Linked DNA regions of Methylosarcina fibrata AML-C10. The protein of the gene in region 2 interacts with the protein of the main gene of each other region in a pairwise test. Links are inferred from orthologs where the notes say so. Each region holds a gene or a part of one and is shown on either strand. Other genes may lie near its edges.

Region 1 (5,159 bases), 840 kb from region 2 along the record:
CGAGCCAGTCGTCCAGGTCTTTTTGCAAGGCCGCCAGATCGTTATACAGGTGCTTGCGCAAGGTGACCTGATAAAACTCCTGCAGGATCGTCTTGTGGAAGCGTTCGCAGATGCCATTGGTCTGCGGGGATTTGACCTTGGTCTTGCTGTATTCGATGTCGTTGATCGCCAGATAGAGCTGGTAATCGTGGGTTTCTGCCCGGCCACAGTATTCGCTGCCCCGATCGGTCAGAATGCGCAGCATCGGTAGCTGCTCCGCCTCGAAGAACGGCAGCCCCTTGTCGTTCAACAGATCAGCGGCCGTGATCGGGGTTTTGGTGGTATAGAGCTTGGCAAAGGCGACTTTGGAGTAGGTATCGACAAAGGTCTGCTGATACACCCGCCCGACGCCTTTAAAGGTGCCGACATAGAAGGTGTCTTGGGAACCCAGATAGCCCGGATGCGCCGTCTCGATTTCCCCGCTGACTTCGTCATCCTGCTTTTTCTTTTCCAGGGCGGCGACTTGCGCTTCGGTTAGGATCAACCCTTGCTCCGCTACCTTCGCTTCCAGGGCTTTCAAACGCGCCTTGAAGCTCGCCAGGTCATGCCGCAGCCAGATGCTGCGCACACCGCTGGGCGAAACGAATACGCCGGCCTTGCGCAACTCATTGCTTACCCTGACTTGGCCGTAGGCAGGATAATCCAGGGCATGGGTCAATACGGCTCGTTCCGTGGCTTTATCGACTCGGTTCTTCAGGTTCGGCTGGCGTCGGCTCTTGTCGAACAGGGCTTCAATCCCACCCGTCTCGACGGCGGCCTTGTAACGGTAAAACGTATCCCGCGATAAGCCCATGGTCTTGCAGGCTTTCGACACATTGCCGAGTTCTTCGGCTAGATTCAGCAAGCCGACTTTATGTTTGATGATTCTTACGTTATTCTCAAGCATGAGGGTTACCTCTCGTGGTGTGATAATAAGCAGACACTTCTATCTCACCAGTAACCCTCGCTCTTTTCAAGCGCGGTGTCCGATCAAATCTGAACTATTCCAGATTAACCCAATAGTTAGGGTATTGGCAAATTAATTTTAACCCGAAACCCGCCTTCTTTCCTGTTGCAAGCGCTGATTTTGCCATTGTGGGCTTCGATAGCTTTCTGTGCAATGGCCAATCCCAGGCCGATGCTTTGGGATTTTTGGCTATTGGAGCCTCGGAAAAAAGGCTCGAAAATAGCCGATAATTCATTTTCGGCTACGCCCGGTCCTTGATCGGTGATGTCTATGTATAATTGGTGATCGCTGACACCAAGATTGGCGCTCACGGTGACTTCGCTGTTACTTCTTGTATGTTTAATAGCATTTCGTAGGACATTTTCGATGGCACGGTTTAACAGACCATAAAAGCCCTTAATAAAAACTTCTTCCGTAGTGGTTAATTTAATGCTTACGTTTTTGCTATCGGCTTCAAGTCGGGCATCTTCGACAATTTCAGCAATCAGCTCATTTATGTCAATGACTTCCAGTTTGCCAATCACACCTGCTTCCAGCCTGGAAAGCGCAAGCAATTCGCCGACCAGATCATTCATCCGTTGCGATTCTTTTTCAATGCGTTCCAACGTCAAGGGCATCTTATCGGGTTGCTGGTACGCCAAACCGATTGCGGCCTGGATTCTTGCCAGGGGGGAACGTAATTCGTGCGAAACATCGTGCAAAAGCCGTTGTTGCGCGTCCACCAGCACTTGAATTTTGGAAACCATATCGTCGAAGTTTTTGCCTAGGTCGGATAACTCGTCTCGACGTTCCCTCATCGTTTGCGCGGCGCGTGTATCCAAATCGCCTTTGGCAACAGAATCAAAAGCCGACCGCAATTGCCGAATGGGTTTTGCCAGATACCAAGCCAACATTCCGCTGAACATCAGGCTGACGATAAATCCCAATAAGACAGGTAGCCAAATCGGCGGTGGTTCGGGATATTTGTGTTTAAGTTTGATAGGAGAGCCGTTTCCGTCAGGCGGGTAGCTTGAAGCTTTGGTAAGGGCATGTTCGGGGAAAAGTGCAAACACCAGATAAGTAAGGCCGTTATCGGCAAGAATCCGCCTTACTATTTTGGGATTTTTGGCCAACAAAGCTTCGGCTTGCTCGATAATTTCAGGCGGCACTTCCCGGTTCAACAAGTCCTTGCCCTGATCATCCACGGCAAAAACGCGCGGAGCCGGAGTATTCAGGGTTTCTTTCAAAAAATCGTTTAACACATCCACGCCGCCCTTCTGTAAAATCTGGCTGGCGGCGCTGACAAAAGGTTCGGCATAAATATCGATCGAGGTTTCGCTCTTCCTTTCGGCATCCGTCATGGCATTGCGTTGCAACCAAACAGCCGTACCCATTCCCCCGCCAATGGTCAAGAACGCCAGCCAGAACACCAAAAAAAACTTCCAAAACAACTTGCCCATTTTGCCTTTTATCCTTTTACTAGCAAATAGCCTTTGCCTCTAACGGTTAAAATACACGAACCGCCATCGGGTAAGTTACCGAGTTTTTGCCGAATACTGCTGATATGGACATCGATGCTACGATCAAACCGTGCCAATGGCTTTCCCAACCCTTTTTCGGACAGTTCTTTTTTGCTGACAGTTAAACCGGCGTTTTCTGCCAACACTTCGAGCAGATTAAACTCCGTGCTGGTCAACTCCAAAGATCGGCCTTGCCAGTCCGCCTTACGTTTTTTCGGCCATAAGGTCAATACTCCTTCAATTAACTGATCTTCGGATTGCCTGGGCGCATTGATAGGCTCTATCCGGCGTAATATCGCCCGTATGCGGGCAACCAATTCTCTGGGAGTACAGGGTTTAGGAACGTAGTCGTCGGCTCCCGTCTCAAGGCCGACAATACGGTCTATATCGTCACCTTTTGCCGTCAACATAAGAACCGGAACTTGGCTTTCCAGGCGAATCCTGCTCAATACCTCGATCCCTTTCATACCGGGCAGCATGACATCCAACACTACCAAGTCATAATTTCCCGTTATTGCCTCATCTCTGCCCGATTCGCCGTCATGGCAGACGGCCACAACAAGCCCCTCTTGTTCAAGGTATTCCTTCAGCATTTCCGCCAGTTCGATATCATCGTCTATCAATAATATTTTTACCAAAATTTACCTCCAATTTTTACAAGCTAATAATAACGGTTAATGATGCGTGAAAGCCAAAATTTACCTGAATTTACATTACCTTAACGGCAGTTAACAAATATCTCGGCGATACTGTACACAACGAAAGCTTTGCTTGATGTCGTTATTATTAATTTTTTTGGAGCCGATCATGAAACCAAATATTTACAAAATGGTAGCTGTTTTAGGGTTGATCCCCGTGTTTGCTTTCGCAAATCCGTTTGCCGCTTATTATGACCCTTTGTTTAGTCATGAACCCCATAGCCCACACGGAATGCCGCACCGCCCGCCGCATCATCCCGATATGAAATGCGGGGAGTTTTTGCCGCCGTACTTACAGGGAGTAGAGTTAATGGATGCCCAGAAGAAATCTATACAAGAACTGATTCAAAAAAACCAAACCGGGTGGCAGGCGAAAGAAAAACGCGGATTTGAATACAGGAATGCTATCCAAGCAAAAGTCTTTTCCAAGGAATATTCGGAACAAGCAGTTACCGAAATGATTAAAAAATCCTTGTCCCAACATGAGGAAAAGGCATTAAGCATGGCAAAGCTGGATCGTGCCATTTTCGATTTGCTGACGGTCTCCCAACAGCAACAAGTGCAGGCCAATTTTAAGAAATTTAGCGAAGGCTTTGAACAAAAGCACTAAACCGCAAAAACCATCTTCGTCATGGCTCGCCGGTTTACGTGATCCGTTCCTAACACGAAACCGGCATTCAGCCATGAATGGTGACTTTTCCTGCGGACTCAATCACTTGAGATATCACTGTTTCTGATAACTTATTGCTAGGCGCTTACCTAGTAGTCAGTCACGAAGAAACACAAGGATACAGGCGAGCCAGTTTACGTCGTGCCTGTTGCGTCGTAAATCGCCAATTGACGGGCGTCGCCTTGGTGTTGCGCGGTAGGATATTGGCTTCGACCTCACGCCGGAGGCTCTCTGTGTCCGGTATCCGCTGTGATAAACACATGTTCGACAAGACGGCCAGTTCGATCTCAGCGATGTTTAGCCAACTGCCATGCTTGGGCGTGTAGTGGAACTCCAGCCGTCGCGCCAATTCACGGGCTTGCTCTGCTGGAAAGGCTTCATACAAAGACGCCATTTTATGGGTATTCAGATTGTCCAGCACCACCCGGATCACCGCCGCGTCCGGATAAAGTTCAGCGATATGCTTCATGCTGTGCGCGAATTCGATTTTGGTCCGCCGCGCGGTGATGTCCACCTGCCGAAAACCGCGTTTAGGTTCGCAGATCATCATCAAATCGCAGACGCCTTTCCGTTCATAGCCGGTGTCATAGCGGGCCGGTTGACCGGGCTCAGGCGGGAGAGGTTGGCGGACTTCCGCAATGAGTTGCTTCGGACTTTCGTCGAAACACACAACCGGGCGCAACGGATCGTAGGGGTCTTCATAAAGGTCCAGCACGTCTTCCATCGCCGCGACAAATTCAGCACTCACCTCGGGAATGCACCACTCTTGCTTCTGCCAGGGTTTGAGAGTGTTTTTTTAAAAGCTGACGGATGGTTTCATAGCTGCAACGGTCGGCATACGCTAATTCCACCACTTTGTCCGCCAACAACCGCAAGGTCCAGTGATCATGCCCTGTCGGCGCCTCACTACAAGCCAAGGCGATAATATGGGCGGCCTGCTTCTCCGTCAGTTTTGGGGCACGTCCTGGACGGGGGCGTTCTTTCAGGGCGGCTTCCGGGCCTTCTTCCACACACCGTTGGCGCGTCGTCAACACCATTGATTCCGAGACACCCAAAGCTTGGATAATGTCTTTATCCTGAATACCCGCTGCCGCTTTTAATAAAATTCGCGCGCGTGTCAGATGGCGTGCCGCGGCTTTTCCTTTGTTGATCATGGCTTCCAAGCCACGCTTTTCGTCTTCAGTCAGATTGACTTTGTATTTAAGAGCTGGCATTGCTTGACCTCAATCAGTAACCATCAATGCCACTATAGAGTGACTTACAAGCCCAATATATCCTTTTGATTTAAATTGACTGACTACTAGACT
Region 2 (5,352 bases):
ACGCAAACGGACGCCGTGCAGCCGGTCTGCAAATAACGCCTGTTTTGTGGACAGTTTGCTGCCATCCGCACCGATGATTTGACCGCCTCTCGCAGGAAATGGCAGAGTCAGTGTCAACATTTCCGCCATTGCTGGCCAATGCAGCAGCACATTTACCTGGGTAGGCGGCGACTGGTCGGAAAATAAATCGATACGGTAGCCATCATTTTCCGAAGTTATGGTGTGTTTCAGCGTAGACTGGCAAACGACGTTTGCGGGGTTGGTATGGTCTAAAAACAGAGTTGCATCCCATGAGTTAGCGCAGGGTTTGAAGCGAACGGCAAATTTTTCGGACAATAAAGCACATTTTTTTCGGAATACAATATTACCTTGATCCATTAGGCGAATTTCATGAACGCCTTGGAGCTCCGGCGTCAAACGTTGCCAAAGGGATTTGGAATTAATCGGTCTCGCCACTAACTCTTTTGCCGGAATTGTTGTGATGGCGTCGGATTCTGGGTCGCTTCGCCAAAGGGTCGGCAATCCTAAAAACAATTCCTTAGGGACGCTGGCAAATTCAAGCTGTTTTCCATGTAAACAGTAATGATTCGATGAACGGTCTTGAGCGGTTCTGATGACGAATACATTCGCATCATTATCCGTGAAGCGAATGCAGCCGTCCGTTTCGAGCAATCTTTTACCATTGCAGACGGTCTCCAATTGTAAAACTTCCGCGTCTCCCTGATAGCTGAAATGTTCGGGATAAAGAATTCTGATCCGTTTCGCGCGGGTCCGAATACCGGCAATGCCTTCCAATATCCACTCCTGACCATGCTGTGCAAATACCCAGGGAACTTCATTATCCAGATCTTCGCCGCCGGTTAGCGGCTTTTCTTGCAGAACTTCCGACAAATGCTTAAAGCGAATCGAATAGCCTTGTAATGCTTTGTCGCCATTGATCGTGTCGGGCATTCTCGGCATTTTTAAGCCATGCCGCTGCTGATGAACCGTTTTTAGCGCGACACCCAGATTCCGACTTGAACCTTGATTGCAAACTAACTCCACATCCAGCCTCGAAGGGATTCTTTCCGGCATGTCGAGTTTTTCCAATGCGATAAAGCCGGAAAACTCGATTTTTAATTGTAAATTGCCGTCGCCGCGCAATTGACGAATGGCCTGTAACGGCGCAACCATTGGCTCGTCGGCTTTTGCCGCCGTCGAAACCATGTCGGAAAGCAGTTTTCGACCGATTTCAGTTTCTATGGGCAACGGAAAGCGTTCGCGCCATGAAGGGCAATGTCGATCCAAATAGTCGACCGGATTATTCCGTTCGTATAATTGATATTCGCGTTTAAGATCCACGACGGTTTTTACCATGTCGCCCAAAATCAAATGAATTTCTTTGTTTTCACAATAGGTTTTTGGAATGAACTCGCACTCGGTAATGAGCTGATTGACTTGTATATCGGAATTTTGCAGTCGCGAATATTTGGGAATCACTTGTTTGAATACTCTACCCAGCCAGCCGCTTGAGTTGTTTAGTTGATTCAGAGGCAAGCCTCCTTCACAGGCTATGCTGCCCAAATAGTAGTTGCGGCCATCAATTGTGCGTATGCTACGTCGCCAGAATTGCAGTCCTGTTTCGATTAATATATTACGGTATCCGGTGCTTAAATTCCGGCTGCTGGCATTAATCGACTGAAACACTTTATCCCAAGAGGGTTTGGTGCCATCATACTCGCGTCGCCACCATTCAGCGGCATACATAACAAAAGCGGCATTCCAACGGGGAACATTTTTTGATGCTATGTCTAATCCAAAATGAATACTCAGCTTTATCGCACTTTTAAGCAATTCAAATTCGATGTCTTCGATGCGGTATTGATAAAGCGGCCTTTGGTCTGGAAAACGAATGTTGCGGCGTTCAAGAATTTTTGTAATCCACTCTTTTATTTGCATATTTTCTTCTTGTTAACAATGCATAAGTAATGTGCATATTTACAAAACTGACAAAGTGCAATTTTTTCAGTGTTGGAGTTGTCATCGCAAGGCCAAAAATGGCCAAAGCTCCCGCCTCGGGCTTCTGTTGGCGCCTCTTAGCCCGCCTCTTAGCCGGTTGCCGGTGGGAAACTTGACTGTCTTCAGTTTTCTACCGAAACCGCCCGGAATCTAATCGATCAGGCGTTCCCCTGCCCAAAGCTGCTCGATGCTTTCTCTTGCCCTGATCAAGTACGATTGGTCTTTATCGACCAGGACTTCCGCTGCGCGGGGCCTGGAATTGTAGTTCGAGCTCATGCTGAAACCGTACGCTCCGGCCGACCGTACCGCCAGCAAATCGCCCTGCGCGAGGGCCAAGCTCCGGCTTTTACCCAGAAAATCGCCGGTTTCGCAGACGGGACCGACGATGTCCCAGCTTTGCTCGGCCGCGCCGGCAGTCGTCTTGACGCCGCGTTGGACGGGAACGATTTCCTGCCAGGCGCCATACAGGGACGGACGCAACAAGTCGTTCATGGCCGCATCGACGATGGCAAAATTCCTGTTGGCAGTCTGTTTCAGATATTCGACCTGAGTGACCAGGATGCCGGCGTTGCCGATGACGGCGCGCCCGGGTTCGAGCATGATTTCGTATTTCGTTTCTCCGAGGCGAGCCAATACTGCGCGAATGTATTCGGCCGGCTCCGGAGGCGCCTCGTCCTTGTAGCGGATGCCGAGCCCACCCCCGAGGTCCAGATGATGCAGTACGATCCCTTCTTGTTCGAGCGCCGCCACCAACTCGAGCACTCTTTCCAACGCATCCAGGAACGGGCTGGTTTCGGTCAACTGCGAGCCGATGTGGCAGTCGATGCCGATCACGTTGACGTGAGGCATCGCCGCCGCCCGCCGGTATTCGGACAAGGCCTGCTGCCGGTCTATGCCGAATTTGTTTTCCTTCAGGCCGGTTGAAATATAAGGATGCGTTTTGGCGTCGACGTCGGGATTGACCCGAAACGACACCGGCGCAACGAGACCCAATTGGCCGGCCAGCCGATTGATCCGGTCCAGCTCGCCGCCGACTTCGATGTTGAAGCAGCGGATGCCGGCTTTCAGCGCCGCCAGAATCTCGTCTTCGCGCTTGCCGACGCCGGAGAAAACGATGTTGTTCGGATCGCCGCCCGCAGCAAGCACTCGCTGCAGTTCGCCCACCGACACGATGTCGAAACCGGAACCCAGACGGGCCAGCAGGTTGAGCAGGGCGATGTTGGAATTGGCCTTGACGGCATAGCAAATCAAATGGCGATGATCGCCGAATGCGCGGTCAAACGCATGCCAATGCCGCTCCAGCGTGGCCCGCGAATAAATATAACAAGGGCTGCCGTATTTATAGACGAGGTCCTGGACTGGAATCTCTTCGGCATAAAGTTCATCGTTCCGATAATTAAAATAATCCATAATCAAGGGGTAGGTTCCGTGTAGGTTTCAGATTCGGGCTCGGTGGGTTCGGGCGGCGCCTGCAAATCGCCGGATGATGGCGGGTTTTCGGCAGCCGGCTGGGGCTTTGCCGGCGGTTCTTCCTTGGGAAGATAAAGCGGGCCGGGCTGGCCGCACGCGGCCAGCAATAAAGTCACCGAAGCAAATAAAGTAAGACGATAGCGTTTCATAGGACGGCCTGCATGCCGTGAAAAAAGATTTATGATAAGCCGAATCGGATGCATTAGAAAGCGGTAAGTCAACTTTACCCGACCGCCCATCCGCTCCGGAAAATCGGCCTTCAACAGGGACTCATCCGCTGAGCCGCCAGCAACAGCTCTTCAATGAAATGCTGACTGTAGAGCGGCAGATAATTCTGTTTGAGATAGGCGATCTTGGTGATGGAGCCTGGAATAATATGGGACAAATCCCGCGCGACCAAGTCCTGGTCGGCAACGGCGTCATAAGCCATGCCGGCAATCAGGCCGACGCCCAAACCCAGCCGCACATAGGTTTTAATCACGTCGGTATCGGCCGCAGCCAGAATGATGTCCAGCTCCACCCCTTGATTTTTAAAGGCGTTTTCGATGTTGGAACGGCCGGTAAAGCCGAAGCTGTAAGTAAGAATGGGAAAGGAGGCCAATCGCTCGCGGGTCAATTCGCCCTCGCATAACGGATGATTCTTCGGCATGACCACGGCATGATGCCATTCGTAGCAATGCCGCGTCACCAGTTCGGCGTCTTCGGCGACTTTCTCGGTACAGATGGCTATGTCCGCTTTATGGGAATGCAGTTGATCGATGAGTTGCTCCGGCGCCGCCTGAACCATATAGATCCGAACGCCCGGATATTTTTCCCTGAACCGCTGGATGGGCGCCGGTAAAAAATACTTGGCCTGGGTATGGGTGGTGGCGATATGGATGGTTCCTTGGTTGCTGTCGAGAAAGTCCGCAGCGATCGCCTGAATATTCTGCTTCGCCAGATGAATCACCGCCACTTCCTGCATCACGCGTTTGCCCAGCGGCGTCAATGCGGTTAATTTCTTGCCGTTCCGTTCAAACAAAGGCGAGCCCAGCTCTTCTTCGAAAAGCTGGAGCTGTCGGCTGACCGCCGATTGAACCACATGCATTTTATCGGCCGCTTTGGAAAGATTGAACCGGGTTTCCTGAAGGATGCGAAGCAATTCGATTTGGCTTAAATTCATACGGTTTATGAATTCTTTTACGATCAAGTAATGGAAAATTGAAAAAGCGGCCGGGCAGCCTCTGTAAGAGCCGAAAGCGCAAGGCTTGCCGAACGGATCACTCGAAAAGTTTTATTTTTATTGAATTTTATTAACTTAATTTACTCAAATTAAGGGTTTAGTTTTACATCAAAAATAAATGAAAGTTCGTTATATTATCCTATTTTTAGATAATTTAACCAGAAATCATCAATTTTTTATAAAAAACTATCTCAAGAATTAAAAGCCGTTGGAGAAGCCGGCTTTACGGTCCGCCCGTTTTGCCCGAGGTTTTTTCCTCCTCTCTCAACGCCTGTAAATAAAGAGGGATAGAGCCTGCCCAGAAACACGTTACTGAGTGACCCGCATCTGCAGAAACCGATGAAATGATAATTTGTCCCGTTGGTGAGGGCGTGATTAAGCAAACCGGATCGGCGCTATCGTTCAAACTCTTGATTAGTCCCAACAGGAGATATAAGAAATGAGCCAGACTGTTATAACGATTTTAAATGAGAAAATGCAGGATGCGCTTCTTCATGACTTTGACGAATACCTTTTCGAGGAAAAATCAGGCCAGCATGCAGGCCATTACCGTGGTTTTCTTCTTAACAGCGTGTTTCAGCCGATCTTTGCCGATGAATTGAAAACCGTGATCGGCTATGAAGCCCTGCTGAGAACTTCCATCGGAAGATCCCTGCCGGTCG

Evidence for each region. The genes of interacting proteins can lie anywhere in the genome.
Region 1: the proteins of lysA (region 2) and A3OW_RS0113415 interact in binary tests that used the Escherichia coli proteins (3 or more experiments, as listed by UniProt). The link is inferred for Methylosarcina fibrata AML-C10 from one-to-one orthologs.

Annotation. Positions count from the first base shown.
Region 1 is NZ_KB889965.1:2,849,414-2,854,572, reverse strand. The notes cover bases 1,278-4,058. They hold A3OW_RS0113415 (response regulator transcription factor), read right to left. Parts: upstream 3,123-4,058; coding sequence 2,433-3,122; downstream 1,278-2,432. Other genes in these bases: A3OW_RS27880 (Spy/CpxP family protein refolding chaperone), read left to right, coding at 3,292-3,792; A3OW_RS0113420 (ATP-binding protein), read right to left, coding at 1,278-2,424. Also shown: A3OW_RS0113425 (IS481 family transposase), read right to left, coding at 1-925; more of A3OW_RS0113420, read right to left, coding at 1,042-1,277. UniProt on the Escherichia coli protein: Response regulator member of the two-component regulatory system CpxA/CpxR which responds to envelope stress response by activating expression of downstream genes including cpxP, degP, dsbA and ppiA.
Region 2 is NZ_KB889965.1:3,687,994-3,693,345, forward strand. The notes cover bases 1,279-4,252. They hold lysA (diaminopimelate decarboxylase), read right to left. Parts: upstream 3,409-4,252; coding sequence 2,149-3,408; downstream 1,279-2,148. Other genes in these bases: A3OW_RS0117160 (STY4851/ECs_5259 family protein), read right to left, coding at 1,279-1,938; lptM (LPS translocon maturation chaperone LptM), read right to left, coding at 3,411-3,617; A3OW_RS0117175 (LysR substrate-binding domain-containing protein), read right to left, coding at 3,728-4,252. In the rest of the region: more of A3OW_RS0117160, read right to left, coding at 1-1,278; more of A3OW_RS0117175, read right to left, coding at 4,253-4,630; A3OW_RS25385 (EAL domain-containing protein), read left to right, coding at 5,130-5,352. UniProt on the Escherichia coli protein: Specifically catalyzes the decarboxylation of meso-diaminopimelate (meso-DAP) to L-lysine. Is not active against the DD- or LL-isomers of diaminopimelate.